DNA from 4 places in the Mesorhizobium sp. M1406 genome. Region 2 is predicted to be linked to each of the others. Evidence: riboswitches for the same ligand, from Rfam matches in the RefSeq annotation. Region 2 holds a riboswitch; each other region holds the start of a gene.

Region 1 (7,700 bases), on a different contig from region 2:
ACGCCGGAAGCGGACCAAGCCTTCCTGCGCGACCTCGTCGCCTTCTACGTGATCTTCGAGGGCATGTGGTTCTACACCGGCTTCGCACAGATCCTGTCGCTCGGCCGGCGCAACAAGATGGTCGGCATCGCCGAGCAGTACCAGTACATCCTGCGCGACGATCTGATCCATCTGAACTTTGGCATTGACGTCATCAACCAAATCAAGATCGAGAACCCGCATCTCTGGACCGCGGCGTTCCAGGACGAGGTTCGCGGTATGATCAAGACGGCGGCCGATCTCGAGGCCTCGTATGGCAGGGACACGATGCCGCGGGGATTCCTTGGGCTGAACGCGGCTCTGTGCGAGCAGTACATGCACTTCATTGCGAACAGGCGCTGCGCGCAACTCGGCCTTTCCCCGGTGTTCGCGGAGGTCGAAAATCCGTTTCCATGGATGTCGGAAGCCATGGACCTGAAGAAGGAGAAGAACTTCTTCGAGACCCGGGTGATCGAATACCAGAACGGTGGAGCGCTGGCATGGGACTGAGTGCCGAGCATCATGTTGCACGCCGTCCGATAGCGGGCCTGCCGCAGGCGGAGGACGTATTCGTATCCTGGCTGATGGCCCAGCCCGAAGGTTCCGATCTTGCCGCGGCCGCGGACATCGAGATCCGTCGTCTTGACCGATACGAAGGACGGCATCCAGGCCCGCAGAAGCTGGCCGAGCTGTTTCGGGAGTTCCAGCGCTGCCTGAGCGCAGACCCCGTCGCCGAAGCGACCCAATGAGCGCAAGGTGCTCATCATAGGTATCGGCGCCGGCAACCCGGACTTCGTCACGATCCAGGCGGTCAACGCCATGAACCAGGTGGACGTGTTCTTCATCCCCGACAAGGGGATTGAGAAGGATGAGCTGGCGCGTGTCCGGCGCGAGATCCTCGAACGTCATGTTCGGGATCGGCCATTCCGAACGGTCGAATTCAAGGCGCCGGAGCGCAAGCGAACCGGCGAATATGAGGTGGACGTTTCGGATTGGCATGACGATGTCGAGGCGGCTTACAGCAAGCTGATCATGGAGGAACTCGATGCCTCCGAAACCGGGGCCTTTCTGGTCTGGGGCGATCCGACGCTTTACGACAGCACAATGCGCATTTTGGACCGGCTGAAGGAGCGCGGAGAGTTCGAACTCGACTACGAGGTACTTCCCGGAATCAACAGCATTCAGGCACTTGCCGCGAGACACAAGGTTGCCTTGTGCAATATCGGCCGGTCGATTCTGATCTCGACCGGCCGGACGATGGCGGAGGGTTTTCCCAACAAGGTCGACAGCGTCGTCATCATGCTGAATGCGGAGAAAGCGCTCCGCGCCGTCGACGGTGATCTCGACATTTACTGGGGAGCTTACGTCGGCATGCCCGACGAAGTACTGGTCGCGGGAAAGTTCAAGGAGGTGATCGACGAGATCGAGCGTATCCGCGAAGAGGCGCGGTACGTCATCGTCCGGTTCTTCGCAATGACGACGTTGAAGCGCCCGGCGCTCCGCATTATGATCTGCGATCATGAGAACCACCACCACGATACATGACAGCTCGACCAGCGCACGCCAGAGCGTTTGGGTGGTTCTTGTCGTTGCTCTGAGCATTGTCTTCAGCCTCGCGCTCGCCTGCGCCACGCCGTTTGCGGCAATCGCGACGGTTGCCGGCGCCAACATGTCCCGCCGGGGAGCGCTGCTGCTGACCAGCATCGCGTGGTTGGCAAATCAGGCGGTCGGCTACGTGTTTCTCGGCTATCCGACGACATGGGACAGCTTCGCCTGGGGTGCAGCTATCGGCATCGCGGCTGCCCTCGCGACAGGTGCGGTGCTGTTGTTGCGCGGCCGGATCCCCTCCGAACTTCTGACGCTCCTCGCCGGCTTTGTGCTCGCGTTCTTCGTCTACGAGCTTGTCCTGTTCGCGGCGACAGCGATCCTTCCATCCGGGGAGGATGCATTCTCGCTTGAGGTCATTCTGCAGATCCTCTGGCCGAATGTGCTGGCGCTGGCCGGCCTGACGCTGCTGCACAAAGCTGCTCTTTCTGTTGGCCTTCTTTCACGCCCGGCGCCTGTTGGCGACGGCGCTCTTGCCTGAGGGCGATGAGCTTTCCTCCAGAGCGGATCGTCTGCCTGACCGAAGAGACGGTCGAGACGCTCTATCTGCTGGGCGAACAGGATCGGATTGTCGGCGTGTCCGGCTATGCCGTGCGGCCCCCGCAGGTAAGGCGGGAGAAGCCCGCGTTTCCGCCTTCACATCCGCCGACATTCCGAAGATCGTCGCGCTCGAGCCCGATCTCGTCCTGACCTTTTCCGACCTTCAGGCTGATATTGTCGCCGCTCTGATCCGCAAAGGTGTTGCGGTCCACGCCTTCAAAAGCGTGACATCGCGGGCATCCTCGCAATGATCCAGACGGTCGGAGCGCCTGTCGGCGCGACGGCGAAAGCCGACGGCTTGGCGGTAGGCTACGACCAACGCCTTGAGCACATCAGATCCGCCACCAGGGGCAGGAAGCGGCCGCGGGTCTATTTCGAGGAATGGGACGAGCCGCTCATCAGCGGCATCGGCTGGGTCTCGGAACTGATCGAAGTCGCTGGCGGCGATGATATCTTCCCGCAAAAAACGAAAGCCAAGGCGGCCAAGGACCGGGTCGTCACGCCAGAAGAGGTTATTGCTGCTCAGCCCGACATTGTCCTGGATTCCTGGTGCGGCAAGCGGGTTGTGGCGGAGAGGATCAGAGCGCGGCCGGGCTGGGACCGGATTCCTGCCGTGCGCGACAATCGCATCGTCGAGATCAAGTCTCCGCTCATACTGCAGCCAGGGCCTGCGGCACTGACGGATGGGCTCGACGCCATCATCGCAGCCCTATCCGGCATTCGATGAGTTGGCCGATCCTTTCTGCTTCAATGCGGCGACACGCATCGCAAAGGGCAACATAGCTCAAATCTAGATATGGCCATGGCCGCTTGATCAAGGCAGCGCGATTGGCTACGAGGGAGTGTCGGTTTCCGCAAGGAAATAACAGGGAATTCGGCGCGGTCTTCTTCGGCCGCGAAACGAAACTGCCCCCGCAACTGTAGGCGGCGAGTCCATCTCGATCATGCCACTGGGATTAGCCCCCGGGAAGGCCGAGACGGACGATGACCCGTCAGTCAGGAGACCTACCGACGTCTGTAACTGAACGCGCCGGGCGGGGTTGTCCGGGGAGGTTGTCGATGTCGTTAGCCACACCTGAGGTGCAGCCGCATCATGTCCTTACGGGCATGAGCTCGATCATTGTCGTCCTGGCCCCAGTCCTCCGATCCCCGCCATCAACCGATCGGAGATCTTCGCGCCATGACTGTTTCACGCCTGGCACTCGCTGCCTCTAGCTTTGTATTCTTCACGGCCGCCGCCGGGGCCGAACCGACCAAATATCCGCTGACCCTCGAGAACTGCGGCGAAACGCTGACCTTCCAGAAGGCGCCCGCCTCGACTGTCACGGTCGGACAGGCGGCGACCGAGGTGCTCTATTCGCTCGGCCTCGGCGACAAGGTTACCGGCACCTCGGTCTGGTTCAACGAGGTGCTGCCGGAGTTCAAAGAGGTCAACGACAAGGTCGAACGCCTGGCCGACAACGATCCGAGCTTCGAAAGCGTCGTTGCCAAGAAGCCGGAACTGGTAACCGTGCAATTCATTTGGCACGTCGGACCGGACGGCATCGTCGCCACGCGCACGCAGTTCCACGATGTCGGTATCCCGACCTATGTGCTGCCGGACGACTGCGTGGCGAAGGACAACACGGTCGGCGTCGACGGGACGCGCAGCGAGCTCTTCTCGACTGCGTCCATCCATCAGGGCGCGCGAGAACTGGCGCAGATTTTCGACATCCAGGACAAGGGCGAGCAACTCGTCGCCAGCCTGACCGAACGCGAAGACAAGGCGATTGCGGAAGCGAAGGCGCTCAACCTCAAGGACGTCTCGGCCGTGTTCTGGTTCTCCAGCGCCGAGATGGACATCGATCCCTATGTGGCGGGACGCAAGGGCGCTCCCGCCTACATGATGGACAAGCTCGGCATCAAGAACATCATCGAGTCCGACGAGGAGTGGCCGGTGGTCGGCTGGGAGACCATCGCCAAGGCCAACCCGACGTTGATCGTGATCGCCAAGATGGATCGCCGGCGCTTCCCCGCTGACGACTATGAGAAGAAGCTGGAGTTCCTCAAGACCGATCCGGTCGCCAGCCAGATGGAGGCGGTGAAGAACAACCGCATCGTCGTCATGGACGCGCACGCCATGGACGCGACCATCCGCACCATCGCCGGCATCGAGGTGCTGTCAAAGTCGCTCAAGGATTCCGGACTGGCCCAGTGAGCCTGACCGCCTCGCAAGCGATCTACGTCTCCCGGCTCGGCCGGGGGACGCTCTGCTTCGCGGCGCTCCTCGCGGCGGTGCTTGCCGGCACCTGCATCGGCGAGACGCCGATCCCTGTCTCGACCGTCGTACAGATTTTGGTCAACAAGATCCTTGGTTCGGCATACGTACTCGACCCGATCGACATGGGGATCATTTGGAACTATCGCCTGCCGCGCGCGATCATCGCGGCCTGTTGCGGATCGGGTCTGGCAATCTCGGGCATGGTGTTGCAGTCGCTGCTGCGGAATGCACTTGCTGACCCGTACCTGCTGGGGATTTCCGCAGGAGCCTCGACCGGCGCGGTTGCGGTGACGGTCGCCGGCCTGGGCGCCGGCGCGATTTCGATGTCGCTCGGCGCCTTTGTCGGCGCTGTTGCGGCCTTCACCCTGGTGGCGATGCTGGCGCGGGCGGCCGGCGGCAGCGTGACGCGTCACGGTACCGGTCAGATCGTCCTTGCGGGCATCGCCGGATCGCAGCTCTTCAATGCGCTGACATCCTTCATCATAACCAAATCCGCCAATGCCGAACAGGCGCGCGGCATCATGTTCTGGCTGCTCGGCAACCTGAGCGGCGCCCGGTGGCCGGATGTCTGGCTGGCGGTGCCGATTGCGCTGGTCGGATTGGCCGCCTGCATCTGGTTTGCGCGCGCCCTCGACGCTTTCGCATTCGGAGCGGAATCGGCGTCGTCTCTCGGCGTGCCGGTCCGCACCGTGCAGGTGATCCTCATTGGCATCACGGCGCTCGTTACCGCCGTCATGGTCAGCATTGTCGGATCGATCGGCTTCGTCGGTCTCGTCATTCCCCATGCCGCGAGGTTCCTGGTCGGGGTGCGGCACGGCCGGCTCGGGCCAACGACGGCGCTCGTCGGTGCAGCATTCCTCATCGCCGCGGACGTGCTGTCGCGCACCATCATTCCTGGACAGGTGCTGCCGATCGGCGTCATCACGGCACTGGTCGGAGCGCCGGCCTTTGCGCTGATCCTGATCCGTGGGCGGCGCACGCCATGATATTGGAGACGCGCAATCTCGGCTGGTCGGTTCGCGGCAAGCCGATCGTTTCGGGCGTTGATCTCGTCGTCCATGAAGGCGAAACACTCGGTCTCGTCGGACCGAATGGCTCCGGCAAGTCGACGCTGATGAAACTGCTGGCAGGCATCCGGCAACCCACGTCAGGCGATGTTCGCATCAAGGGTGAAGCGCTTCGCGCGATGCCGCGTCGCGCCGCCGCGCAAACGATCGCCTTCCTCGAGCAGCAGGCCGAAACGACGGAAGCTATCACGGTGAAGGATGCGGTCGAGCTTGGCCGTACGCCTCGGCTGACCCCGTTGCAACCATGGTCGGCTGAAGACGATCGCATCGTCTCGCAGGCACTTGTCGACACCGACATGGAAGGCTTCGAACGGCGTTCCTGGGCAACCCTGTCTGGTGGGGAACGCCAGCGTATCCATCTTGCGAGGGCACTGGCGCAGCAGCCTCAGATCCTGCTTCTCGATGAGCCGACAAACCACCTCGATATCCAGCACCAGCTCTCGATCCTGGATCTGGTCGCAAAACTGCCGGTCACATCGGTTGTCGCGCTGCACGACCTGAACCAGGCGCTCTCCTGCGATCGCGTCGGCGTGCTGTCCGGTGGCCGACTCGTTGCGCTGGGTCCAGCGCACAAAGTGCTGACCGTCGAGCGGATTGACGCGGTGTTCGGCGTTCGCGCAAGCCTCCTCACCGACCCGACAGACGGCATGCACATGTTCCGCTTTCATGCAGCTTCCTGAAAGGAAACCCATGCACTTACGAATTCTCACCTTGCTCTTGTCGCTAGCAGCGTCGTCGCACGCCTATGCCGAGATGCACGAAATCAAGATGCTCAACCGCGGAGCCACCGGACCGATGGTCTACGAACCGGATTTCGTGCGCGCCGAGCCAGGCGACACAGTGAAGTTCCTGAATGCCAGCACAGGCCACAATGCGGCGACGATCGACGGCATGGTTCCCGAGGGCTACGCCGGCTTCAAGGGCAAGATCAACGAGGAGATCGCGGTCACGCTCGACCAGGAAGGTTTTTACGGCATCAAGTGCTCGCCGCATATCGGAATGGGCATGGTGATGATAATCCGGGTCGGCGAAACGGCACTTCCCGAGAGCTTTCACGCGGCAGATGTTCCCGCCCGCGCTCGCAAACGCTTCGACGAAATCCTCGCGCGAAACGGCTTCGCCCGCTGAGCATGAACCATCCAGCTACTCATCGTGAAAACTTCCATCTCAAGGAATCAATGCGGGCCTACTGGTCGGAGCGGGCCAAGACGTTCGATGATGCCTTCGGCCACGGCATTCTTTCGCCGGATGAGTTCAGAGCCCGGCAGAAGCCGATTCGAGACACGCTCGGCGCAAAACCTTTGCGGGTGCTTGAACTGGCGTGCGGGACCGGAGAGATCACCAAGCTCATTCACGATCTCGGTCATGACGTCACCGCGCTGGATTTTTCTGAGGCGATGCTCGATGTGGCCAGAGCCAAGCACGCGGGCAAGCCGCGGCTGCGCTTCCTGCTCGCCGACGCCGAAAACACAATGGAGCCGGACGAATGCTACGACGCGATCATCTGCCGCCATCTCGTGTGGACATTGCTCGAGCCGGAGCCGACGTTCCGCGAATGGAAGCGACTGCTGACTCCGGGCGGGAAGCTGGTCGTCTATGACGGCGACTGGTCAAAGCCGACATCGGTTGGACGGATCGCGGCTTCCCTGGTCGCCGCGATCGACCGGTTCTTCGGCGCCGATCCCTACTATGACGGCTCCTTGAGCGAGCGGCATGCGGAGATCATTCGCGCATTGCCATTCGCCGGCGGCCTCCATTACGAGGCGCTGGCGCAGATGCTCGAGGACGCAGGTTTTGTAAGCGTTTCCAGGATATCGCATGCACCGATCGCGAAGGCACAAAGACGGACCGCAAACCTGCGCAATCGTCTCCGTACCCATGTCTATCGCCGCTTTATTTTGACCGCGTCACGGCCTATGGAGATGCAGACCGGGTCAGATTGATGCCCCGGACTAGATCCCGTAGATCGCGACGGGATGAAGCATCGACATAATCGGCTCTTGCAGGTCTTCGCGCCAATCAATGGCCCGGTGCGTCGTCGTCTGCCGCTTCGTCGGCAACCAAATCGTGAAAACGCCGCCACGCGCAACAAGGAATGACGGATGAATCGAGGTGGGAACCCTAGCCCGGATATCTCACACTGTCTTTTGGCGTAGGTCTGAAGCGGGGATTTTACGAGCGCGTGAGTTGCAGGCAAGGGCTGTCGCCGC
Region 2 (7,700 bases):
GCGCACCGACATCCATCGCCTGCGTCGTCACATTGAGGATGTGCGACATGATGCGGCCGATTTCGCAGTAGAGCACGCGGATCAACTGCCCGCGCTTCGGCACGTCGATGCCGAGCAGCCGCTCGGCGGCCAGCGCGAAGGCGTGCTCCTGGTTCATCGGCGCGCAATAGTCGAGCCGGTCCAGATAGGGGATCGCCTGCAGATAGGTCTTGGCCTCGATCAGCTTTTCCGTGCCGCGATGCAAGAGCCCGATATGCGGATCGACGCGGTCGACGACTTCGCCGTCAAGTTCGAGAACCAACCTCAAAACACCATGCGCTGCAGGGTGTTGAGGTCCAAAGTTGATGTTAAAATTGCGGACGGAGGTCTCAGCCATGGATCGCCCTTGGCGATGAGTGAATGGTGAATGGTGAATGGTGAATGGTCATGCGCGTGCCCCATCCTGGTCCAGCGACCGAACGAACGAAACCAGCCTCTTGCCGAGCTTTGTGTAGCTCGGTTCCAGCTTCGCTGCCTGCTCCTGGGACAACAACCCGATCCGTATGCAAAGCATGGTATGTGTTTCCAGTTCCTTCAAGGAACCTTGTGCGATGCGAAGAAACTGAATGAACGTTCGTCGCTGTGCGCGACCAAACCCTTCCGCTATATTCGCCGGGATTGAGACTGCGCAACGTCGCATCTGGGATGTGATTCCATACAATTCCTCGCGCGGAAACCCGCGCGTCAAAACATAGATTTCCTCGGCGATATCCATCGCTTCTTTCCAGACGATGAGATCGCGATAATCGCGTATAGCTTCCGGCGTCTTGTCCATTCACCATTCACTATTCACCATTCACTGCTTCGCTTTTTCGTCACCCGGCAGGACGTAATCAGTACCTTCCCACGGGGACAAAAAATCGAAATTGCGGAATTCCTGCTTCAGTTCCACAGGCTCGTAGATGACGCGCTTGGCTTCGTCGTCATAGCGCACTTCGACAAAGCCGGTCAGCGGGAAATCCTTGCGCAGCGGATGGCCTTCGAAACCATAATCGGTCAACAGGCGGCGCAGATCGGGATGGCCGGAGAATAGCACGCCGTAGAGATCGTAGGCCTCGCGCTCGAACCAGTCGGCGCCGGGGAACACGCCGGTGATCGACGGCACCATGGTTTCCTCGTCGGCCTGCACCTTGACGCGGATGCGTACGTTCTGCTTCGGCGACAGGAGATGGTAGACGACGTCGAAGCGCTTGGCCCGCGACGGATAGTCGGCGCCGCAGACGTCGATGATCGAGATGAACTGGCAGCGCGCATCGTCGCGCAGGAAGGTTATCACCTCGACCAGATCGCGCGGCTCGACGTGAATGGTAAGCTCGCCATAGGCGATATCAGCGTCATTCACGCGGTCGATCAGCTTCTCGCCGAGATAGGTCGACAGTTCACTCAGGGATGCGGTCATGGATTTACCGTTCGATCGTGCCGGTGCGGCGGATCTTCTTCTGCAAGAGAAGAATGCCGTAAAGCAGCGCTTCGGCGCTCGGCGGGCAGCCGGGCACATAAATGTCGACCGGCACGATGCGGTCGCAGCCGCGCACCACCGAATAGGAATAGTGGTAGTAGCCGCCGCCATTGGCGCAGGAGCCCATCGAGATGACGTAGCGCGGCTCGGGCATCTGGTCGTAGACCTTGCGCAGCGCCGGCGCCATCTTGTTGGTCAGTGTGCCGGCAACGATCATGATGTCGGACTGGCGCGGAGACGCGCGCGGCGCGACACCGAAGCGCTCGCTGTCATAGCGCGGCATCGAAGTGTGGATCATCTCGACCGCGCAGCAGGCAAGACCGAAGGTCATGAACATCAGCGAACCGCTGCGCGCCCACGTGATCAGTGCCTCGGTCGAGGTGACGAGAAAGCCCTTGTCGGCCAGCTCATTGTTGATCTCGAGGAAGAAGGGATCGTCCGCCCCTACCGGCTGGCCGGTATTGGGATCGATGATACCTTTGGGCTTCGGCGCGACGAGGGTGCCTGAACTATCGTTCAATCCCATTCCAGCGCTCCTTTTTTCCATTCATAGGCAAAGCCGATGGTCAGCACCGCCAAAAACACCATCATCGACCAGAAGCCGAGCATGCCGATCTTCGAGAACGACACAGCCCACGGAAACAGGAAGGCCACTTCCAGGTCGAAGATGATGAACAGGATCGACACCAGGTAGAAGCGGATGTCGAATTTCATGCGGGCGTCATCGAACGAGTTGAAACCGCACTCGTAGGCGGAGAGCTTTTCGGGATCGGGATTGCGGTAGGCCACCAGGAAGGGCGCGGCCAGCAGCGCCAGGCCGACAACCAGCGCCACGCCGATGAATAGGACGATGGGCAGGTATGAGCTCAAGAGTGCGTTCATGCTCGGCTTTCCGTTGGCGCCAATCCACGTTGATTACAGCACCGGACCCTAATGCGGAAGCGTGACAGTTTAACCGCTGAACCGTTTTAAGGGCCTATGCTGCAACGCGGCGAGGGTTAGCGCAGCACTTCCAGCGAAGCAAGTCAAACCTTGTTCAAAAGACCGACCTGGACGGCATATCGCGGCAAACTGGTCCGATCCGCTCTTGTTTGATTTCCTTCGCTTTTTACTCCACTTTTCTCTCCTGACATGGTTGCCGCCAAAACCCTGCTAGCATCGGCCGGAATCACCCCCTCAAATCGCCCTCAGAGTGACGCCTGCATGAAGGAAAAGATTTCGCTCCCCATGGCCCGGCGCATCGCGCTTGCCGCCCAAGGGTTTCTCGATCCCCGCCCAATCGGCACGCCGAACCGCCGGCACTTCGCCCGGGTACTGGCCCGCACCGGCCTGCTGCAGATCGATTCCGTCAGCGCGGTGGTGCGCGCCCATTATATGCCGCTCTATTCGCGCCTTGGCCCCTACCCGCTCGCTCTGCTCGACAACGCGGCCGTGACGCGCAAGCGCACGGTGTTCGAATACTGGGCGCACGAGGCTTCCTTCCTGCCGGTCGAGACATACCCGCTGATGCGCTGGCGCATGGAACGGGCCGAGCGCGGCGATGAGATGTATCTGGGCCTCGCCAAATGGGGCCGCGAACACGCCGCCTATATCGAAGAGATCTACCGCCATGTCGCCGATCGCGGCCCGATCGCCGCTTCCGCGCTCGAAGGCCAGAAGGGCTCGGGCGGCTGGTGGGGCTGGAGCCACTCCAAGCATGCCTTCGAATGGCTGTTCTGGGCCGGGCGCATCACCACTGCGCACCGTCGCGGTTTCGAACGCTTCTATGATCTGCCCGAGCGTGTGCTGCCGCAGGCGATCCTCGATCTGCCGGTGCCGGCCGCCGAGGACGCGCACCGCGAATTGCTGCGCATTTCGGCCCGCGCCCACGGCATCGCGACATCAGGCGATTTGCGCGACTACTTTCGGCTGTCGCCGGCGGACATGAAGGGCCGGCTGGAGGAACTGGTCGAAACAGGCGAGCTTTTGCCGGTGCGTGTCGAAGGCTGGGACAAGCCGGCTTATCTTCACCGGGACGCCCGCCTGCCGCGCAAGGTCGAGGCCCGAGCCTTGCTGGCGCCGTTCGATCCGGTCGTCTTCGAGCGGTCGCGCACCGAGCGCCTGTTCGACTTCCACTACCGCATCGAGATCTACACGCCGGCCGACAAGCGGCAATACGGTTATTACGTCCTGCCGTTCCTGCTCGGCGACAGGATCGTGGCGCGCGTCGATCTCAAGGCCGACCGGCCGGCCGGCGTCCTGCGCGTCCACGCCGCCTACGCCGAGCCCAACGCGCCGCCGCGGACCGCCGTCGAACTGTTCGAGGAATTGAAGCAGATGCAGGGCTGGCTCGGCCTCGAACACATCGAAGTGACGTCCGCCGGTGACTTGGGTCCGGCGTTGGCCGACCTAACCGTGTCGTAAGCTCGCGTTGACACCGCTACCCGCAAAAGCCTAAATCCCGGTCGAGACGGTCTCTTCTCTTCAACGAGAGGAGCCAAGAGGGAATGCGGTGAGGGATATCTGTCCCAAATCCGCGGCTGTCCCCGCAACTGTAAGCGAAGAGCCAAGGCCGAAAGCCACTGGGATGGTCCCGGGAAGGCGGCTACCAAGGCGATGACCCGCGAGCCAGGAGACCTGCCGTCCGCGACTATAGAATCCGATCGCCCGGCGGGTTTCCGGGCAAGGAGCCGATCTTTGGACCACGACAGCAGTTTTTCGGCTGGCACAGCGGATGTTTCGTCCGGGCATGATGATGCGTTGGCCGGCGTCACCGTGATCGTCTGCGCCTCCTGTCGCGACGAGACCGGCTCCGACGCCCATCCTCGCGCCGGCGAACTGCTGGCGGACGACACGCGCCGCGCCGCATCTGGCGACAACATTCGTGTCCGCGGCGTTGAATGCCTCGGCAATTGCAAGCGACGTCTCAGCGCCGCCATCCTGCGCGACGGCTGCTGGAGCTATGTCTTCGGTGACCTGACCGCGACCAGCGGCGCCGACCTCGTTACCGGCGCCAAGCTCTTCGCCACCTCGACCGACGGCCTGATCCCGTGGCGCGGCCGTCCCGACAGCCTGAAGCGCGGCCTCGTTGCCCGCATCCCTCCCCTCGACATGCTGAAGGACTTGAAATGACAGTTTCCGTCTCCCGTGTTCCGTGCACCGTCGTCACCGGCTTTCTCGGCGCCGGCAAGACGACGCTGGTCCGCCATCTCCTGGAAAACGCCGGCGGCAAGCGTATTGCCATCATCGTCAATGAATTCGGCGACATCGGCATCGATGGCGAGATCCTGAAAGGCTGCGGCATCGATACCTGCCCGGAGGAAAACATCGTCGAACTGGCCAATGGCTGCATCTGCTGCACCGTCGCCGACGACTTCGTCCCGGCGCTCGACCAGATCCTGGCGTTGACGCCGAGGGTCGACCATATCCTGATCGAGACCTCGGGCCTGGCGCTGCCCAAGCCGCTGGTCCAGGCTTTCCAGTGGCCAAGCGTGAAGAGCCGCGTCACCGTCGATGGTGTGATCGCCGTGGTCGACGGCCCGGCGCTGGCCGACGGCCGCGTCGCCAACGACATGGATGCCTTGCAGGCGCAGCGCACCCAGGATGAGACGCTCGATCACGACGATCCGGTCGAGGAGGTGTTCGAGGACCAGATCGCCTGCGCCGACCTGATCATCCTGTCGAAGAGCGACCTGATGGACGCAGCCGGCACCGCCCGCGCCAATGCCATCATCAACGAACACTCCGCTCGCGCGGTGAAGATCGTGCCGACGTCGCACGGCAAGGTCGATCCCTCGGTGCTGCTCGGCCTGGGTCTGGCCGTCGAGGATGACATCGAAAACCGCAAGTCCCATCATGACGGCGCATTCGACCATGAGCATGACGACTTCGACACGTTCATCGTCGACATTGCCTCGATCGCCAATCCCGATGAACTGGCAAAGCGCGTCGCCACCGCCGCCGAGGAAGAAAACGTGCTGCGCGTAAAGGGCTTCGTCGAGGTCGGCGGCAAGCCGATGCGGCTGCTGCTGCAGGCCGTCGGACCGCGCGTCAACCACTACTATGACCGCGCCTGGACCGCCACGGACGACCGCCGCTCGCGCCTCGTCGTCATCGGCCTCAAGGGGCTGAACCGCCCGGCTATCGAGCGTATACTCGCCGGCTGATTTCGGACACGGGTCGCGATGCACATCCTAACCACGACATCCGCCTCGCTCGACGACCTCGCCGAGCCGGTCGATCTGCGGCAGATGCCGGCGGATATCGTGGCCCTGTCCTTCACCGACAGCGATCTCGCAGGCCTTGCGGCCGCGTGGAAGGCCGATGCCGGCCGCCTGCCCTCGATGCGGCTGGCCGCCCTGCGTGATCTGCGCCATCCCATGTCCGTCGACCTCTGGGTCGATAGCGTCGCCCGCCACGCCAAAATCATCCTCGTCCGCATCCTCGGCGGCTACGACTGGTGGCGCTACGGCTGCGACCAGCTTGCCTCGACCGCCCGCGAGCGCGGCATAAAACTGGCGCTGCTGCCCGGCGAATGCCGCGACGAGGATCTGCGCCTGATCGAAGCCTCGACGCTGCCGCGCGAAGAACTCGACGGCCTGCTCGACTATTTCCGCGAGGGCGGCCCGGCGAATATGAGCGCGCTGGTGCGGAGGCTGGCAAGGTTGGCGGGATCCGATGCGGACGTAGCAGAGCCGGTCGCAGTGCCGAAAGCCGGTTACTACGACCCCGAACGCGGCGTCGTCCCCCTTCCCCTCGAGGAGAGGGTCCGGCCGCAGGCCGGGGGTGGTGTCCTCTCCGCAGCGCGCCGACTTAAAGAGGCGTCGAGTCCGGTCGAACCGACCCCACCCGGCCCTTCGGGCCACCCTCCCCTCGAGGGGGAGGGAAAGGTCGTGCCGATCCTGTTCTACCGCTCGATGCTGCTCGCCGCTGATGTCGCGCCCATCGATGCCCTGTTTGAGGCGCTCCGCCAGCGCGGCATCGCACCGGTCCCCATCTTCGTCTCCAGCCTGAAGGATCCGGCGTCGCTTGTCTTCGTGGAAACAGCGCTCGCCGCGTTGAAGCCCGCGGCAATCATCACCGCGACCGCTTTCGCCTCCGGTGCCGAACCTGGCGTCGAAACCCTGTTCGACCGCGCCGGCGTGCCTGTCTTCCAGGTCATCGTCGCCACCACCCGCCGCGACATCTGGCAGAACAACCAGCGCGGCCTGGCGCCCGCCGACCTTGCCATGCATGTCGTGCTGCCCGAGCTCGACGGCCGCATCCTCGCCGGCGCGATTTCCTTCAAGGGCGAGAGCGAGGTCGACCCGGCACTCGGCCACCGCGCCTTCGCCAACCGGCCGGAAGCGGATCGCGTGGCGCAGGTGGCTGATCGTGTAGCGGCCTTTATCCGCCTACGGGAGACGCCCCGCGCGACGCGCAAGCTGGCCATTCTGATTCCGGACTATCCCAGTGCCCCGGGCCGCACCGGCTATGCCGTTGGCCTCGACGTGCCGTCCAGCGTGTTGGCCATGCTGCATGATCTGAGGGAGGAGGGTTATGGTGTTGAGGGGATTCCGGAGACGCCGCGTGGGTTGCTGGGGCTGCTGGCGCGGAGCGGCGAAGGGCTGGGGCTGGAAGACTATGTTGGGTTCTCAAAAGAGTTGCCCGCCGAGGCCATCACAGCCGTAGAAGCCGCTTGGGGCAAGGCTGAAGGCGAGACAGGTTTGCGCGAGGCACCCCCCTCTGTCCTGCCGGACATCTCCCCCGCAAGGGGGGAGATTGGCAGTTCCGCCGCCGTCGCTCATTCTGCGACGTTCGTAGTTGGCGAAAGCAGCAATGACAGCTCAATCTCCCCCCTTGCGGGGGAGATGTCCGGCAGGACAGAGGGGGGTGTTCAAGCGCACACCTCTGCCAAATTCCCCTTCCGCGCCGCCACCTTCGGCAACATCACCGTGGCGCTGGCCCCAGACCGCGGCCGCGCCGCCGATCGCCGCGCCGACTACCACGACCCGACACTGCCGCCGCGCCATGCACTGATCGCCTTTGGCCTTTGGCTGCGCAAATCGCTCGGCGTTCATGCGCTGGTCCATGTCGGCGCCCATGGCACGCTGGAATGGCTGCCGGGCAAAACCGTTGCGCTCTCGGAAAACTGTTTTCCCGAGATCGTCACCGGTTCCCTGCCCGTGATCTATCCGTTCATCGTCTCCAACCCCGGCGAAGCGGCTCAGGCCAAGCGGCGCAT
Region 3 (7,700 bases), on a different contig from region 2:
TCGAACTCAGGTTAATAAAAGACCTTACGACAGCCAGTTCGGCGGTGCCGGCAGCTTTCACGATAGGAATTTTTTCTTGATTCCATGACCTCAGCTATGGTACATATTCGTCCATGGTGCTGATTTGCGCCAGTGACCCGCCGCACAGGCGGGTTTTTCGGTTGATGCTCCGTCAGCCAACGCGCCGGCGAAGGCTGCGAAGGAAACCCGTTAACCCGAGTTCGTTGCCCGGGCGCCAACCCGGCAATTGACAATCGCCGGGTTGGGTCCATCCTCTTTCACCACCTCTGAGGGGGAGATTCGGGGCATGTGGGATTTCGATATCGGCGGGTCGGTGTCCATAATGATGCGGACCTGGCCGTTCATTGTCTTTCGCATGATCGTCTATTTCGGCATCACGCTGGCCTACATCATGGCGACCGGCACGGGCGCTAGCGTCGGCTATGGCGTCGGCCACATCTCCACCGATCCCGACGGGCCGATGTCCTTTGCCTTGTGGGGCGGGGTGGTCGGTTTCGGCATCGTCTCGATCGCCGTCTACTGGATCCGCGAATACATCCTCTATGTCGTCAAGGCCGGCCACATCGCCGTCATGGTCCATCTGATCGACGGCCGTGACATTCCCGGCGGCCAGGACCAGATCGCCTACGCCAAGGATATCGTCACCCAGCGTTTCGCGGAGGCCAACATCCTTTTCGTCGTCGACCAACTGGTCAAGGGCGCCATCCGCGCCATCACCGGCCTCATCGGCGGCATCGCCGCCTTCCTGCCGATCCCGGGCCTGGGCGGCTTGATCTCCTTCATCAACACGGTGATCCGCCTGTCCCTGACCTATGTCGACGAGATCATCCTCGGCTACAACATCCGCATCAATTCGTCCTCGCCGTTCGAGACGGCGCGCCAGGGCGTCGTGCTCTATGCCCAGAACGGCAAGGTCATGGTCAAGAACGCCGTCTGGCTGGCGGTCATCATGTGGGGCGTGTCCTTCGTCATCTTCCTGCTGATGCTGGCGCCTGCCGGCGCCATTCTCTTCCTGATGCCCGGCCAACTCGCCGGCTGGGCCTTCGTGCTCGCCATCGTCTTCGCCTGGGCTTTCAAGGCGGCGTTCATCGAACCCTTCGCCATCGCCTGCCTGATGCAGGTCTATTTCAAGACCATCGCCGGCCAGGTGCCCGATCCCGACTGGGATGCCCGGCTGGCCGAGGCGTCGTCGAAGTTTAGGGAGCTTAAGGATAAGGCGCTGGCCTCCTTCGGCGGCTCGCGTTGGGGCACGGCCGGCGCGACAAGCTGATCGGCGAGGCTCGCCGGCGTGGCAGCAACGGTGTTGAGGCGCGCCACGGTCGATTTGAGCAACGCTTCACCTTGCCCGGAAAAAACCTCGCTCATGATCAGTTCCGGCAACGGCAGCCGCCGTCCCCAGCCATGCGTTTCAAGGTCCGGCTTTGGCGCGAACTCCGAGACACGGCCGACGCAGAGATAGGCGACCGGGGTCACATGCTCCGGAATTGACAGCAGGCCTTTCAGCGCTTGCGCCTCGATGATGCTGACCCAGCCGACACCGACGCCTTCGGCGCGCGCCGCCAACCAGAAATTCTGCACCGCGCAGACCGTGCTGTAGAGGTCCATCTCCGGATTGTGCCAGCGTCCCAGCGGCGAACCTTCCGAGCGCTGCCGGTCGCAAGTGATGCAGATGTTGAGCGCGCTTTCGCAAATGCCTTCCAGCTTGAGTTTGCGGTAGAGCGCCTGGCGCTCTTCCTCGATGGCCGGCAATTCCTGCTCGCGCGCCGCCAGGAACAGGTCGCGCACCTTTTCCCGTCGTTCGGCATCGCGAATGACGATGAAATTCCAAGGCTGCATGAAGCCGACCGACGGCGCGTGATGAGCGGCAAGCAGCAGCCGCGCCAGCACCTCATCGTCGAGCGCGGTGGGCAGGAAGTGGCTGCGCACATCACGCCGCGTGAACATGGCGCGATACACCGCATCGCGCGCATTCTGCTCAAATCCGTCGCCAACAAGAACGGTCATGGTTTCCGGCATCGCTTGTCCCCTTGCGATTGCAATCAATGCCATCCGCCTGACCATGCGGATGACGATGCCTGCCAGGCCGGTCTTCTGGGCTTGGGATCAACCCGCGTCCGGTGCCTTCCCGTCATCGACAGTGGCACATACCGGCGCGGTCCCCCTTACAGCGTTGGGCACGCCACGGAGTTCAACCGTGTTCCCGATTCTCCCGCTTGCGGCGGGCACCAGGCAGTGCCACCGACCTTACTCCGAAGCGCGGACGACGCCAATGCCTGCAGCGACGCGAATGGACGCAGGCGCGATTTTCCCCAATCATCGGCCGCCCGTGCATGGCCTTTGTCGATCCGGGTCACTAGATTAGGACGATGGCTACCCGTCTCTATACCCATCCAGTCTTCCTTGAGCACCTCACGCCGCCCGGCCATCCCGAGCGGCCGGACCGCCTGCGCGCCATCGAGCGCGTGCTGGACGACGAAGCTTTTGCCGCGCTCGATCGTATCCAGGCGCCGGAAGGCGACGAGGCCACCATCCTCTATGCCCATCCCGCCGATTTCGTCGCCCGCGTGCGCGCCGCCATTCCCGACGAGGGAATCGCCCGCATCGACGCCGACACCACCGCCAGCCCGAAGAGCTGGCAGGCGGCGATCACCGCGATCGGTGCGGCCAACGCCGCCGTCGACGACGTCTTTGCAGGCCGCGCCGACAATGTCTTCGTAGCCGCTCGGCCGCCCGGCCACCATGCCGAAAAAACCACGTCGATGGGTTTTTGTCTGTTCAACACCGCGGCGATCGCGGCGCGTTATGCGCAGAAGAAGCATGGTGTCGAGCGGGTTGCCGTCGTCGACTGGGACGTGCATCACGGCAACGGCACGCAGGATATTTTCTGGGACGATCCGTCGGTGCTCTATTGCTCGACGCACCAGATGCCGCTCTACCCCGGCACCGGCGCGAAGAACGAAACCGGCGCCGGCAACATCGTCAACGTACCGCTGGCGCCGCAGACCGGCAGCGAGGTGTTTCGCGATGCCTTCCTGTCGCGCGTGCTGCCGGCGCTCGACAATTTCGCGCCCGATCTGATCATCATTTCGGCCGGGTTCGACGCGCATCACCGCGATCCGCTGGCCGAGATCAACCTGACCGAGGACGATTTCGACTGGGCGACCGGCCAGCTGATGCAGCGCGCCGCGCGTCACAGCGGCAACCGGCTCGTCAGCCTGCTCGAGGGTGGCTACGATCTGCAGGGATTGGCATTTTCGGTCGCCGCCCATGTCGGGCGACTGATGAAAGGATGAATGATGGCCGGTGAGACCAACGAAGATGTCAAGGCGATGAGCTTCGAACAGGCACTCGACGCACTCGAAAAGATCGTCGATGATCTTGAGCGTGGCGACGTGCCGCTCGACCAGTCGATTAAGATCTATGAGCGCGGCGAGGCACTGAAAGCGCATTGCGACCGGCTGCTGAAGGCCGCCGAGGACAAGGTCGAGAAGATCAGGCTGTCGCGCGATGGCAAGCCGGTCGGAACGGAGCCGCTTGACGCGGATTGAGGCGGTCCGAACGGTGGTCTTGCCTCACCGGCTTTTGGACATGATCATGATCGAGGATAGAACGCGTCCCGATTGAAAGCGCTCCAGGACAAGAGGAGATACGGAAGCGATGTGCAGAAACATCAAGACCCTGTTCAATTTTGATCCGCCCGCTACCAACGACGAAGTCCGCGACGCGGCACTTCAGTTCGTCCGCAAGCTGAGCGGAACGACGCGGCCTTCGAAGCAGAATCAGCATGCCTTCGACCACGCGGTCGAAGCCATCGCGGCATCGGCGCGCGAACTGCTTGATTCACTCGAAACCCATCAGCATCCGCGCAATCGCGAAGAAGTGGCGGCCAAACTAAGGGCGAAATCGGCGATCCGGTTTTCCTGATACGTCCAGGCTGCCTCTGGCGCTGACGAGGAGAGTTCATGAGCTTTTTCCCGGGGAAAGACCCTGAAGTCGGCGACGCCTTCGCCAGCGACCAGATCGAGCTTATGGTCATCCCGAATGCCAAGGACATTGGCGGTTTTCAGGTGCGCCGCGCCCTGCCGACCGCCAAGAGGCGGTTGGTTGGACCGTTCATCTTCTTCGACCGGATGGGCCCGGCTATCCTGCGCGCCGGGCAGGCGCTCGATGTCCGTCCGCATCCGCATATCGGCCTGTCGACGGTCACCTATCTGTTCGACGGCAGGATCAGGCATCGCGATTCACTCGGCACCGAAATGGTCATCCAGCCCGGTGACGTAAACCTGATGACCGCCGGCCGCGGCATCGTCCATTCCGAGCGCACCCCCGAAGAACTGCGCGGCGCACCGATGTCGATTTCCGGCTTGCAGACCTGGTTGGCGCTGCCGGACGGCAAGGAAGAAGTAGCCCCGGTTTTCGAGAACACCGCGGCACTACGGCTGCCCGAGATCGACGCCGAAGGCGTCAGCGGGCGCATCGTCATAGGTGATTTCCAGGGATTGCGGTCCCCGGTCAGGGCCGACTCCGAGACGCTTTATGCCGACCTGCGCCTTGCGCCAGGCGCCGGCGTGAAGATCCCGGCCGATGCGGAAGAACGCGCCATCTACACACTGGAAGGAGAGGTCTCGATTTCGGGCGACATTTTCCCGGCCGAACGGCTGCTGGTGTTTCGGCCCGGTGACGAGATCGTCGTATCGTCGCGGACCGGCGCGCATTTCATGCTGTTCGGCGGCGCTTCGCTCGGCTCGCAGCGCTACATCTGGTGGAACTTCGTCTCATCGTCGAAGGAACGCATCGAGCAGGCCAAGCAGGAATGGAAGACGGGACGCTTCGATATTGTTCCTGGCGATGAGGAAGAGTTCATTCCGTTGCCGGAAAGCTGATGCGTGTCGCCTAAAGGTGGCCCCGGTTTTGGGCGAACGGCGTGCATCAAAACAAAAACCACGGCCTGATCCGCGTCACTGACATGCATTTACATTCTCCGGCCGGCGGCCTATTTCGCCAATGAACAGAAAGCCTGGGCACCCGTGAACGCAACGCCGCATACGCCGCTTCTCGACAAGGTCCGCATCCCGGCCGACCTGCGCACGCTTGCCGAAAGCGAGCTGCCGCAATTGGCAGCCGAGCTTCGCGCCGAGTTGATCGACGCCGTCTCTCACACCGGCGGCCATCTTGGCGCCGGCCTTGGCGTGGTCGAGCTGACGGTGGCGCTGCACTATGTCTTCAACACCCCCGATGACCGGCTGATCTGGGATGTCGGCCACCAGGCCTATCCCCACAAGATCCTGACCGGCCGCCGTGACCGCATCCGCACATTGCGCCAGGAAGGCGGCCTGTCGGGCTTCACCCGCCGCGCCGAGAGCGAGTACGATCCCTTCGGCGCCGCCCACTCCTCGACATCGATTTCGGCTGGCCTCGGCATGGCCGCTGCCCGCGATCTCTCCGGCGGCCGCAACAATGTCATCGCCGTCATCGGCGACGGTGCGATGTCTGCCGGCATGGCCTATGAGGCGATGAACAATGCCGGCGCGCTCGATGCGCGGCTCATCGTCATCCTCAACGACAACGACATGTCGATTGCGCCGCCGACCGGCGCGATGAGTGCCTATCTGGCGCGTCTGGCCTCGGGCAAGGCCTATATCGGCCTGCGCGACTTCGGCAAGAAACTGACGTCCTATCTCGGCAAGCGCGCCGACCGTGCGATCACAAGGGCGGTCGAGCATGCACGCGGTTACGTCACCGGCGGCACGCTGTTCGAGGAGCTCGGTTTCTATCACATCGGCCCGATCGACGGTCACAATCTGGAGCATCTGATCCCGGTCCTGAAAAATGTCCGCGACAATGGCGAAGGCCCGGTGCTGATCCATGTCGTCACCCAGAAGGGCAAGGGCTACGCACCGGCGGAAGCCGCCGCCGACAAATATCACGGCGTCAATAAGTTCGATGTCATCACCGGCGCGCAGGCCAAGGCGCCGGCCAACGCGCCTGCCTACACCAAGGTGTTCGCAGAAAGCCTGGTTCAGGAAGGCCGCGAGGACGACCGCATCGTCGCCGTCACCGCCGCCATGCCGAGCGGCACCGGCCTCGACCTGTTCGGCGAAGCGTTTCCGTCGCGGACATTCGATGTCGGCATCGCCGAACAGCACGCGGTGACTTTCGCCGCCGGCCTTGCCACCGAAGGCTACAAGCCGTTCGCGGCGATCTATTCGACCTTCCTGCAGCGTGCCTACGACCAGGTCGTCCACGACGTCGCCATCCAGAAATTGCCGGTGCGCTTTCCCATCGACCGCGCCGGATTCGTCGGCGCCGATGGCGCGACCCATTGCGGCGCCTTCGACACCACTTTCCTGGCGACCTTGCCGGGTTTCGTCGTCATGGCGGCGGCCGACGAGGCGGAACTGCGCCACATGGTACGGACCGCGGCGAGCTATGATGAGGGCCCGATCGCCTTCCGGTATCCGCGCGGCAACGGCATCGGCGTCGACATGCCGGAGCGTGGCTCGGTTCTCGAAATCGGCAAGGGCCGCATCGTCAGGGAGGGCACCAAGGTGGCGCTGCTGTCCTTCGGCACGCGGCTGCAGGATTGTCTGATCGCCGCCGAGGAATTAGGTGCCGCCGGACTTTCCACCACGGTCGCCGATGCCCGTTTCGCCAAGCCGCTCGATGAGGATCTGATCCGGCGGCTGGCCCGCTCGCATGAGGTTCTGGTGACGGTGGAGGAGGGCGCCGTCGGCGGCTTCGCCAGCCACGTGCTGCAGTTCCTCGCCCATGAAGGTCTGCTGGAAAGCGGCCTGAAGGTGCGTCCGCTGGTGCTGCCCGACGCGTTCACCGACCACGCCAAGCCGGAAAAGATGTACGCCGATGCCGGGCTAGACGCGGCCGGCATCGTGCGCACCGTGTTCGTCGCGCTCGGTCATACAGTTCGCGCTCAGCGCGCCTGAATCAAAGCCTCAACGAATAAGTTAGCCGAACCGCGACCTTAACCCATTGTTTACGCGGCAATTTGGCTTTTCGCTTACCGTGTCTCTTGGCCGTTTTTCAACGACGCCCTGCTAGATCGTTGATCAGGCAGGGAGACGACAAATGAAAACGCTTCTGTGCGGCGTAGCGCTTTGCGCCGTCATCGTCGCGCCGGCCGCCGCCGAGACGCGCTATGATCGCAGCCTCGAAAAGGCGGCCATGGGCATTGTCGCCGGCAAGATGGGCGATATTCGCGGCGGCTTTTCCTACAAGCAGGTGCCGCAGCTTGTGGTCGTGCCGGGCGTAGCGCCGGCGGCCGTGACCGAACGCCCACTCGAGGAAGCCACGGGCAAGCCGGATGACGGTCTGTCGCCCGCCGTGGAACGGCAGGTTTCCCGAACCATATTCTAATTCTAAGTTCCAATGAGACCAGTAAGCCTGGGAGCCGCTTAGCAAGGTATGATCGGCATCGGTTTCCGGCCGATGCCTTTTCATTGTCCCAGCCGCCATGCCGGCGTTACTCCTCCGCCAGTTCCGCTCGTTTCGACGGTTTCTCCGAGCGCCATGATTTTGTGGCGTGGTGGGCCCGGTCGGCCAAGGCAGCGAGGCGCCCGCGCAGGCTCCGCCCGCCCATCACCGACGACAAGGTCACCGAATGCGTCGAAAAGCGGCGCTTGAAATCCTCGCCGCCGCAGAGAAAGTCGACCGTGGTCAAGCCC
Region 4 (6,495 bases), on a different contig from region 2:
ACCATCCCCACTGGACCTCGGCATCGCCCCCAATATGCAGGTCACGGACGACAAGATGATTACTGCCCATCTCCACGTTGCCCAAGAGCTGAAGCACGCCATCGGGCGTGACCACGTCAAAGAGGAGGCATGGGTCCTCCGAAATATCCGCGTCCAGGATGAGTTCGATGTCATCGGGCTGCACACCAGATCCCTACGCAAGTTGCTTATAGAAGCTAAGTCGGGCGCTGGCGAGGGTCAAGGCCTTACGGATTTTCCGAATTGGCGGGACGCTGGCAACATCCGAATCCTGCCACCTCGACCCGTAGTCTGCGCTAATCGACTGGTGAAGCGGACAGACGCGCAGGTCGCCACCTGAGCGAACGCGACAGGCGGTCTAGTTTAAGAAAGACGCATGTACGATTTTCCGAGCGGCGCGGCCTGTATGTTCCGAAGGAGCCGATATTAAAGCGTATCGTCCAAATGGATATTTCCTGCGCGATTACGTGCCGAAGGGAAGTGCTCATTCTCGCTCGAGTGACTTATTTCAAAGGATGTGATCGCGTATTGGCACATTTACGGCCGACATGCGGCAGCCCGCAACTCACGTCATGGTGAGGAAGGAGAAGCATCAGGCCTACGCTTTCTCCCGGAGCGCACGTGCTGCAGCGACCATGTTCATGAGGGCAGGGCGGACCTCCTCCCATTTACGTGTTTTGAGGCCACAGTCCGGGTTTACCCACAGTTGGGCATCCGACAGTCGCTGGCGGGCAAGCATGACGAGATCCGAAATCTCACGGACTCCCGGGAGGCGTGGTGAGTGAATGTCATAGACTCCGGGACCGATTTCGTTCGGATATTTGGAGCTCATGAAGGCGTCCAGCAGCTCCATTTTCGAGCGCGAGGTCTCAATCGAAATGACATCCGCATCCATTTCAGCGATCGCGTCGATGATCTCGTTGAACTCCGAATAGCACATGTGGGTATGGATTTGAGTCGCGTCATTTACACCCGTTGAAGCGATCCGGAAGCATTCGACAGCCCAGTCGAGATAGACTTTCCAGTCAGACTGGCGCAGTGGCAATCCTTCGCGAAACGCGGCCTCATCGATCTGGATTATCCTTGCGCCGGACCTTTCGAGATCCGTCACTTCGTCGCGGATGGCGAGCGCGATCTGGCGGCAGGATTCGGAGCGGGGTACGTCGTCGCGAACAAAAGACCAGTTGAGAATGGTCACTGGGCCTGTGAGTATTCCCTTAACATGCTTTTCCGTAAGCGACTGGGCGAATTGCCACCAGCGCACTGTCATCGGATTGCGCCTCGATACGTCGCCGAAAATGATGGGGGGACGCACGTAGCGCGACCCATAGCTTTGTACCCAGGCATGCTGGGTGAGCGCGAAGCCGGACAACTGCTCGCCGAAATGCTGTACCATGTCGTTTCGCTCGAACTCACCGTGCACCAGCACGTCCAGCCCGATCTCTTCCTGCCAGCGAATTGCAGCCTCGATCTCCTTCTTCAGGAACGTCTCGTAGTCGACATAGCTCAGCTGGCCCTTCGCATGAGCGGCCCGCGCCTTGCGTACCTGCGGCGTCTGCGGGAAGGACCCGATGGTCGTCGTCGGGAACGGCGGCAGCCCGAGTGAGCCGGCTTGGACTCTGGAGCGCTCGGCAAAAGCGCTCTCTCGTCGCTTCATGCTATCGTCAATGCTGGCGATCCGCCCCTGAACAAGCGGGTCATGGATCCTCGTGGATGTCACGCGCGTGGCGGCAGCCTCGGCAGACGCTTTCAACGCGCCAGCCACCGCATCTCTGCCTTGGGACAGGGCCCGGGCCAGCAACACCAATTCGTCGGTCTTCTGGGCTGCGAAGGCGAGCCACGAGCTGATGTCGGCGTCGAGTTCCGTCTCCATGCGCAGGTCGATCGGCACATGCAGCATCGAGCAAGAAGGCGCGATCTCGACGCGGTCCAAGGGCCAGCCGGCGACGATCGATTTGATGCGGTCGAGAATGGCGGGCAGGTTCGCACGCCAGACGTTGCGGCCATCGATCAAGCCAAGCGAGAGCACCAGATCCTTCGGAGCGAGCCGACCCACCGTTTCCAGCTGCTCGGGAGCGCGCACGAGATCAATATGCAGCCCAGCCAGGGGCAGAGAAACCGCGGTTTCGAGATTGTTTCCCAGCGGCCCGAAATACGTAGCCAGCATGATCTTCAGCTCGGGCGCGGCTTTCGACAGCTGTCCATAGGCGAATTCGAACGCAGCTCGTTCGTTCGGGTTCAGATCGAGGACAAGCGCTGGCTCATCGATCTGCACCCAGTCGGCTCCCGACAGCTTCAGCCTCTGCAGAAGTTGCTCGTAGACGGGCAGCAGCCGCGATAGGAGCGCGATGGGACCGAACCCTTCGGCAGGCGATTTCGCCAGCTTGAGGAAGGTGATGGGTCCAAGGATGACTGGGCGTGTGTGAATGCCGAGAGCTTTAGCCTCGAGGAAGTAATCGACCGGTTTCGTTGACGAGAGGGCGAACGTCTGATCATCGTCGAGTTCCGGCACAATGTAGTGATAGTTGGTGTCAAACCACTTGGTCATTTCCATCGCGGTTACATCAGGCCCATGAGCCGCCTGCTGGTGACCAGCGTGTCCACAACCCTCCGTCTGACCCTGGTTGCCGCGCGCCATTGCGAAGTAGATGTCAAGTGGGACCTCGCCGCTATTCCAGCCGTAACGGGATGGAACGGCGCCGACCATGGCTGCGGTGTCGAGCACATGGTCGTATAGCGAGAAGTCGTTCGACGGGATTCTCGACACGCCGCGATCGTGCTGCTCCTCCCAGCTAGCGGCACGGAGCGCCTTCGCCGTCCTGAGAAGGGCGGCGGCGGAAGATTTTCCGGACCAGTAACTTTCAAGCGCGAATTTCAGTTCTCGCCGACGACCGATGCGCGGCACGCCGAGCGTTGCTACAGGAATTTGCTGAGAGACAGTCATGTCATACCCCGATGGTTGGGGCGTCGGTGACAAGGAAGGCGCTAGCAGGCCGGCACCAACGCCGGGTTGCAGCGGCCACCGAGACACCCCGCCCGTGGACGTAATTCGCCGTGGCAGGTCTCCTGGCTCGCGGGGTCATAGCCTCTACCCGTCTTCCCGAGGGTATTCGCCTCAGTGACATGAGTGGGGTTGGCTCGCCGCTAACAGTTGCGGGGGCAGCGCCGGCATCGCACCGGCTTCCCTCTTAGCTCCGCTCCGGCAGCGCCGTGCGGAGAACCACAACCCGCAGACAATCACAGCGGTCCGCACTTTGTCAATATCGCATAACGAAATGTTTATGTCGTTATGTATTCGCTCTTTTACACCTTGTCTTCATTCTGAAATATTCAGTCCGCCCTTTGCCGACGTACATCCATTGGCCGCGGACCTTGATGTACGTCTCGTCCATATGCCACTTGCTGCCGACCGCACGCTTGCGCCGGTTGAAGCGCGCTCCAGCAGCTCCGGCGGCCCGGTCCAAAGAGCAAGGCCCGACTGTGTCCCGATAAGGTTTTTAAGCGTCATTCAGGCGGTAAGTATAAGTATCTCATCTCAAAGCGTTTTCCGAAAGTTTGCGACAGAACCATGATGTTCAGCGAAGATTTCTCGTTCATGCTGAACAAGGTCCCCGGTGCCTATTTGCTCATCGGCAACGGTGACAGTTCCGGGCTGCACTCGACGACGTATGACTTCAACGATGACATCCTCGTACGTGGCGCCGCTTTTTTCTACAATCTTGCAAGAGATCATTTCGCATGACGTTAGCGTGAATTCCAAGTCGGAAAGATTTAACAGTCCCGCGCCTCCCCCCTTTGCGAGGCCGGACCTCGCATCGCCAAAAGCTAACTGGACTGGCAACATTGACGAGAACTGGCGCTATATCCAAGGCCAGTTGGCAATGTAAATGACATCAACGCCGGACCGTCGGCTTACAGTTCAACGGCCAAAGAGTTGGAGACACATGACTTTCCTGCGCGGTTTGTCCGCGTTTCCCATCACCCCCGCTGATCGCGGCGGTAATATCGATGAGCCCGCATTGGAAAAACTTCTTGCGCGCTTGATGGAGGCAAAGGTCGATTCTATCGGCCTGTTGGGAAGCACGGGCAGTTACATGTTCCTGTCGCGCCAACAGCGCCAATGCGCAATTGAGGCGGCCACCGATAAAGTCGGTGCTGATATTCCCTTGTTGGTCGGGATTGGAGCGCTGAGGACGGACGAAGCGGTGCAACATGCCAAGGATGCCAAAGCGATCGGTGCGACAGCCGGCTTGCTGTCTGCAGTGTCGTACGCACCTCTGACCGAGGATGAAGTGTTCGAGCATTTCCAAACAGTCGCATTGGAATCCGGTTTGCCGATTTGCATCTATGACAATCCCGGAACAACGCATTTTCGTTTCTCATCCGCCTTGGTCGAAAGGCTGTCTCGGGTGCCCGGGATCGTCGCCATCAAAAACCCCGGTTTTGGTCCGGCCGAAACCCAGCGCCATCTGGAGGACCAGCGCTCACAGGTGCCAGACGGCTTTTCGATCGGCTACAGTGGAGACGCGCAGTGCACCGAGGCGATGATTGCAGGTGCGGATACCTGGTACAGTGTCATTGGCGGACTTCTTCCCGATGCCTGTTTGAAGATCGTCAGGGCTGCACAAAGGGGCGATGCGGCCGAGGCGCGCAGGATCAATGCCAGCCTCGAGCCGCTCTGGGCTCTGTTTAAACGGTATTCCAGCCTGCGGGTTGTCTATGCTTTGGCGGAGGCATTGGAGATCTGCCATGCTTCACCTCCCCTGCCCATCAGGTCACTTTCCGAGGACGCGCGGTCAGAGGTTTTGGCAGTGCTAAAGCAGCTTCCAGCCGATGTGATCAGCCTATTCAGATGAGCAGATAGCCATGATCATCGATCCCTCGGTGGGCAGGGCACTCCCCTGATAATGGCGTTCTCGGCCTACATTCTGGCCGCATCCAGTCCAGGGCCGAGCAATCTTGCCATCATGAATACTGCCATGAGCCGGGGCCGTGTCGCAGCGCTTGCACTGGCTGCCGGCGTCGTCTCTGTCTCCTGGATGTGGGCAGTGCTCGCCTCGACCGGCGTTGCAACGGTATTGAAAGCCTGGCCGAGTGCTCTCAATGTCATCCAGTTCATCGGAGGCTGCTATCTGCTCTATCTCAGTGCACGGTTTGCCGGCTCCGCGCTTGCCGGGAAAGACCTTTCTGCAACGCCGGAGGCGGCGCTGTCCCGCACGGAGTTGGGCAAGATCTATCGGCGCGGGATCGCCCTGCATATCGCCAATCCGAAGGCCATCATGGGCTGGATTGCAACAATTTCTCTCGGGTTGCAGCCGGGTACGCCCGTCTACATGCCCTTTGTCATCATGCTGGGGTGTGCGTTTCTGGCCGTGGTGATTTTCGGGGGATACGCGATCGTGTTTTCGCTCCCATCGGTTTCGCGTGTCTATCAGAAAGCGCAGCGATGGATCGACGGCGTTCTCGCAGCCTTTTTTGTCATCGCAGACGTTCGGCTGATTTATGCCACTATCGGACCATGGATCTTGTCTTGACGGGGCCACCCGGCCAAGCGCGATCGGGATTGCCCCCATCACTCCCGGGGTCTATCGCAATTGTATAGACCCGTCTGAGCGAAGATGACACGTAACGCTTTGCCCGCTATCGGACGCATAATCGTCGATGCCAACGCTGCGACGCAAGGCACTATGGCAAGGGACATCCTGGAAAAAGCCTGCACAAATGGGAACATACGGCCGTTTCGGCTTGTCTTCCAGCCATTGGCCTGCGCCGTAGACTTTCAACCGCTGCTATCGATCAGCACATGCAGTGGACCGTCCTCGGGATGCCGCTGCCGCTTGGCCGATCGTTTCCATATCTGCGCCGGCGGCTTAGCGTCCTGTGATCGGGAACCGGTAGATCAAGGCCCATCAGGTCGAGCAGCGAGGTCGTCAATCCCTCGCTCTGGCGCAGACGAAGCCCGAACACGCATCCCAGTGTCAAGGCCGCCTCGATGGCGAGATCGGAATAGCGGGGCTGGCGCCGCGGGTCGTTCTTCACGGCGCATGCCAACTGGCGAAGGCTTCTTCTGTCAACCACAGCGTCAGACTGCCGCGCCGCCGAAGCCCGCCTCGTATTCCGGACAGTTTATCACCTTTAATTTCACCTTCGCGACTCGGTGATGGCGGCTGGCATAGTGTTTGTAGGGCGTCGGGCGAAGATCATGTCGTTGGCGATCTCGCCTGCGTATCGGCAAACCCTTGAAAAATGATCCACGCACCAACGCCTTCCAGAATAGAATACGCGTCCAAATATTACGCTTATTACACAATGGTGAAATAGGCTTCAGAATCCTTAATGAAACGTCACCCACGATAGTAATCCTCTATGGTAAACACCAAGGGCTTCCAACTCCAGAAAGGATAACGTTATGTCAGAAAATGTAATCCAGTGGCAGGCGGACACTGGCCGCGGCTTGGGCGTGAATGACCAGATCAT

Evidence for each region. A riboswitch is a leader RNA that binds a small molecule or an ion and turns the genes downstream of it on or off. The one in region 2 is predicted to bind cobalamin.
Region 1: another riboswitch for cobalamin. It lies ahead of NKH03_RS33340 (ABC transporter substrate-binding protein); the one in region 2 lies ahead of NKH03_RS10010 (DUF1636 family protein).
Region 3: another riboswitch for cobalamin. It lies ahead of bluB (5,6-dimethylbenzimidazole synthase); the one in region 2 lies ahead of NKH03_RS10010 (DUF1636 family protein).
Region 4: another riboswitch for cobalamin. It lies ahead of metE (5-methyltetrahydropteroyltriglutamate--homocysteine S-methyltransferase); the one in region 2 lies ahead of NKH03_RS10010 (DUF1636 family protein).

The regions. Positions count from the first base shown of each region.
Region 1 is NZ_JAMYKW010000109.1:1,094-8,793, reverse strand. It holds gene NKH03_RS33365 (ribonucleotide-diphosphate reductase subunit beta) at 1-528, shown strand, start outside; gene NKH03_RS33360 (hypothetical protein) at 519-767, shown strand; gene cobF (precorrin-6A synthase (deacetylating)) at 775-1,563, shown strand; gene NKH03_RS33350 (hypothetical protein) at 1,538-2,104, shown strand; partial or broken gene NKH03_RS33345 (cobalamin-binding protein) at 2,110-2,890, shown strand; cobalamin riboswitch at 2,993-3,190, shown strand; gene NKH03_RS33340 (ABC transporter substrate-binding protein) at 3,344-4,360, shown strand; gene NKH03_RS33335 (FecCD family ABC transporter permease) at 4,357-5,409, shown strand; gene NKH03_RS33330 (ABC transporter ATP-binding protein) at 5,406-6,170, shown strand; gene NKH03_RS33325 (pseudoazurin) at 6,181-6,618, shown strand; gene NKH03_RS33320 (class I SAM-dependent methyltransferase) at 6,669-7,433, shown strand.
Region 2 is NZ_JAMYKW010000008.1:40,089-47,788, forward strand. It holds gene NKH03_RS09980 (NADH-quinone oxidoreductase subunit D) at 1-376, opposite strand, end outside; gene NKH03_RS09985 (four helix bundle protein) at 425-814, opposite strand; gene NKH03_RS09990 (NADH-quinone oxidoreductase subunit C) at 836-1,438, opposite strand; gene NKH03_RS09995 (NuoB/complex I 20 kDa subunit family protein) at 1,443-2,024, opposite strand; gene NKH03_RS10000 (NADH-quinone oxidoreductase subunit A) at 2,015-2,380, opposite strand; gene NKH03_RS10005 (winged helix-turn-helix domain-containing protein) at 2,702-3,901, shown strand; cobalamin riboswitch at 3,933-4,136, shown strand; gene NKH03_RS10010 (DUF1636 family protein) at 4,175-4,609, shown strand; gene cobW (cobalamin biosynthesis protein CobW) at 4,606-5,643, shown strand; gene NKH03_RS10020 (cobaltochelatase subunit CobN) at 5,662-7,700, shown strand, end outside.
Region 3 is NZ_JAMYKW010000011.1:4,781-12,480, forward strand. It holds gene NKH03_RS12200 (hypothetical protein) at 308-1,291, shown strand; partial or broken gene bluB (5,6-dimethylbenzimidazole synthase) at 1,408-2,082, opposite strand; cobalamin riboswitch at 2,086-2,266, opposite strand; gene NKH03_RS12210 (histone deacetylase family protein) at 2,388-3,314, shown strand; gene NKH03_RS12215 (exodeoxyribonuclease VII small subunit) at 3,318-3,569, shown strand; gene NKH03_RS12220 (DUF2277 domain-containing protein) at 3,679-3,945, shown strand; gene NKH03_RS12225 (pirin family protein) at 3,984-4,904, shown strand; gene dxs (1-deoxy-D-xylulose-5-phosphate synthase) at 5,049-6,962, shown strand; gene NKH03_RS12235 (hypothetical protein) at 7,105-7,392, shown strand; gene NKH03_RS12240 (GNAT family N-acetyltransferase) at 7,499-7,700, opposite strand, start outside.
Region 4 is NZ_JAMYKW010000122.1:33-6,527, reverse strand. It holds gene NKH03_RS33915 (hypothetical protein) at 1-184, opposite strand, end outside; gene metE (5-methyltetrahydropteroyltriglutamate--homocysteine S-methyltransferase) at 617-2,962, opposite strand; cobalamin riboswitch at 3,058-3,258, opposite strand; partial or broken gene NKH03_RS33905 (IS6 family transposase) at 3,366-3,452, opposite strand; gene NKH03_RS33900 (M20/M25/M40 family metallo-hydrolase) at 3,587-3,760, shown strand; gene NKH03_RS33895 (dihydrodipicolinate synthase family protein) at 3,963-4,874, shown strand; gene NKH03_RS33890 (LysE family translocator) at 4,926-5,552, shown strand; partial or broken gene NKH03_RS33885 (transposase) at 5,763-6,163, opposite strand.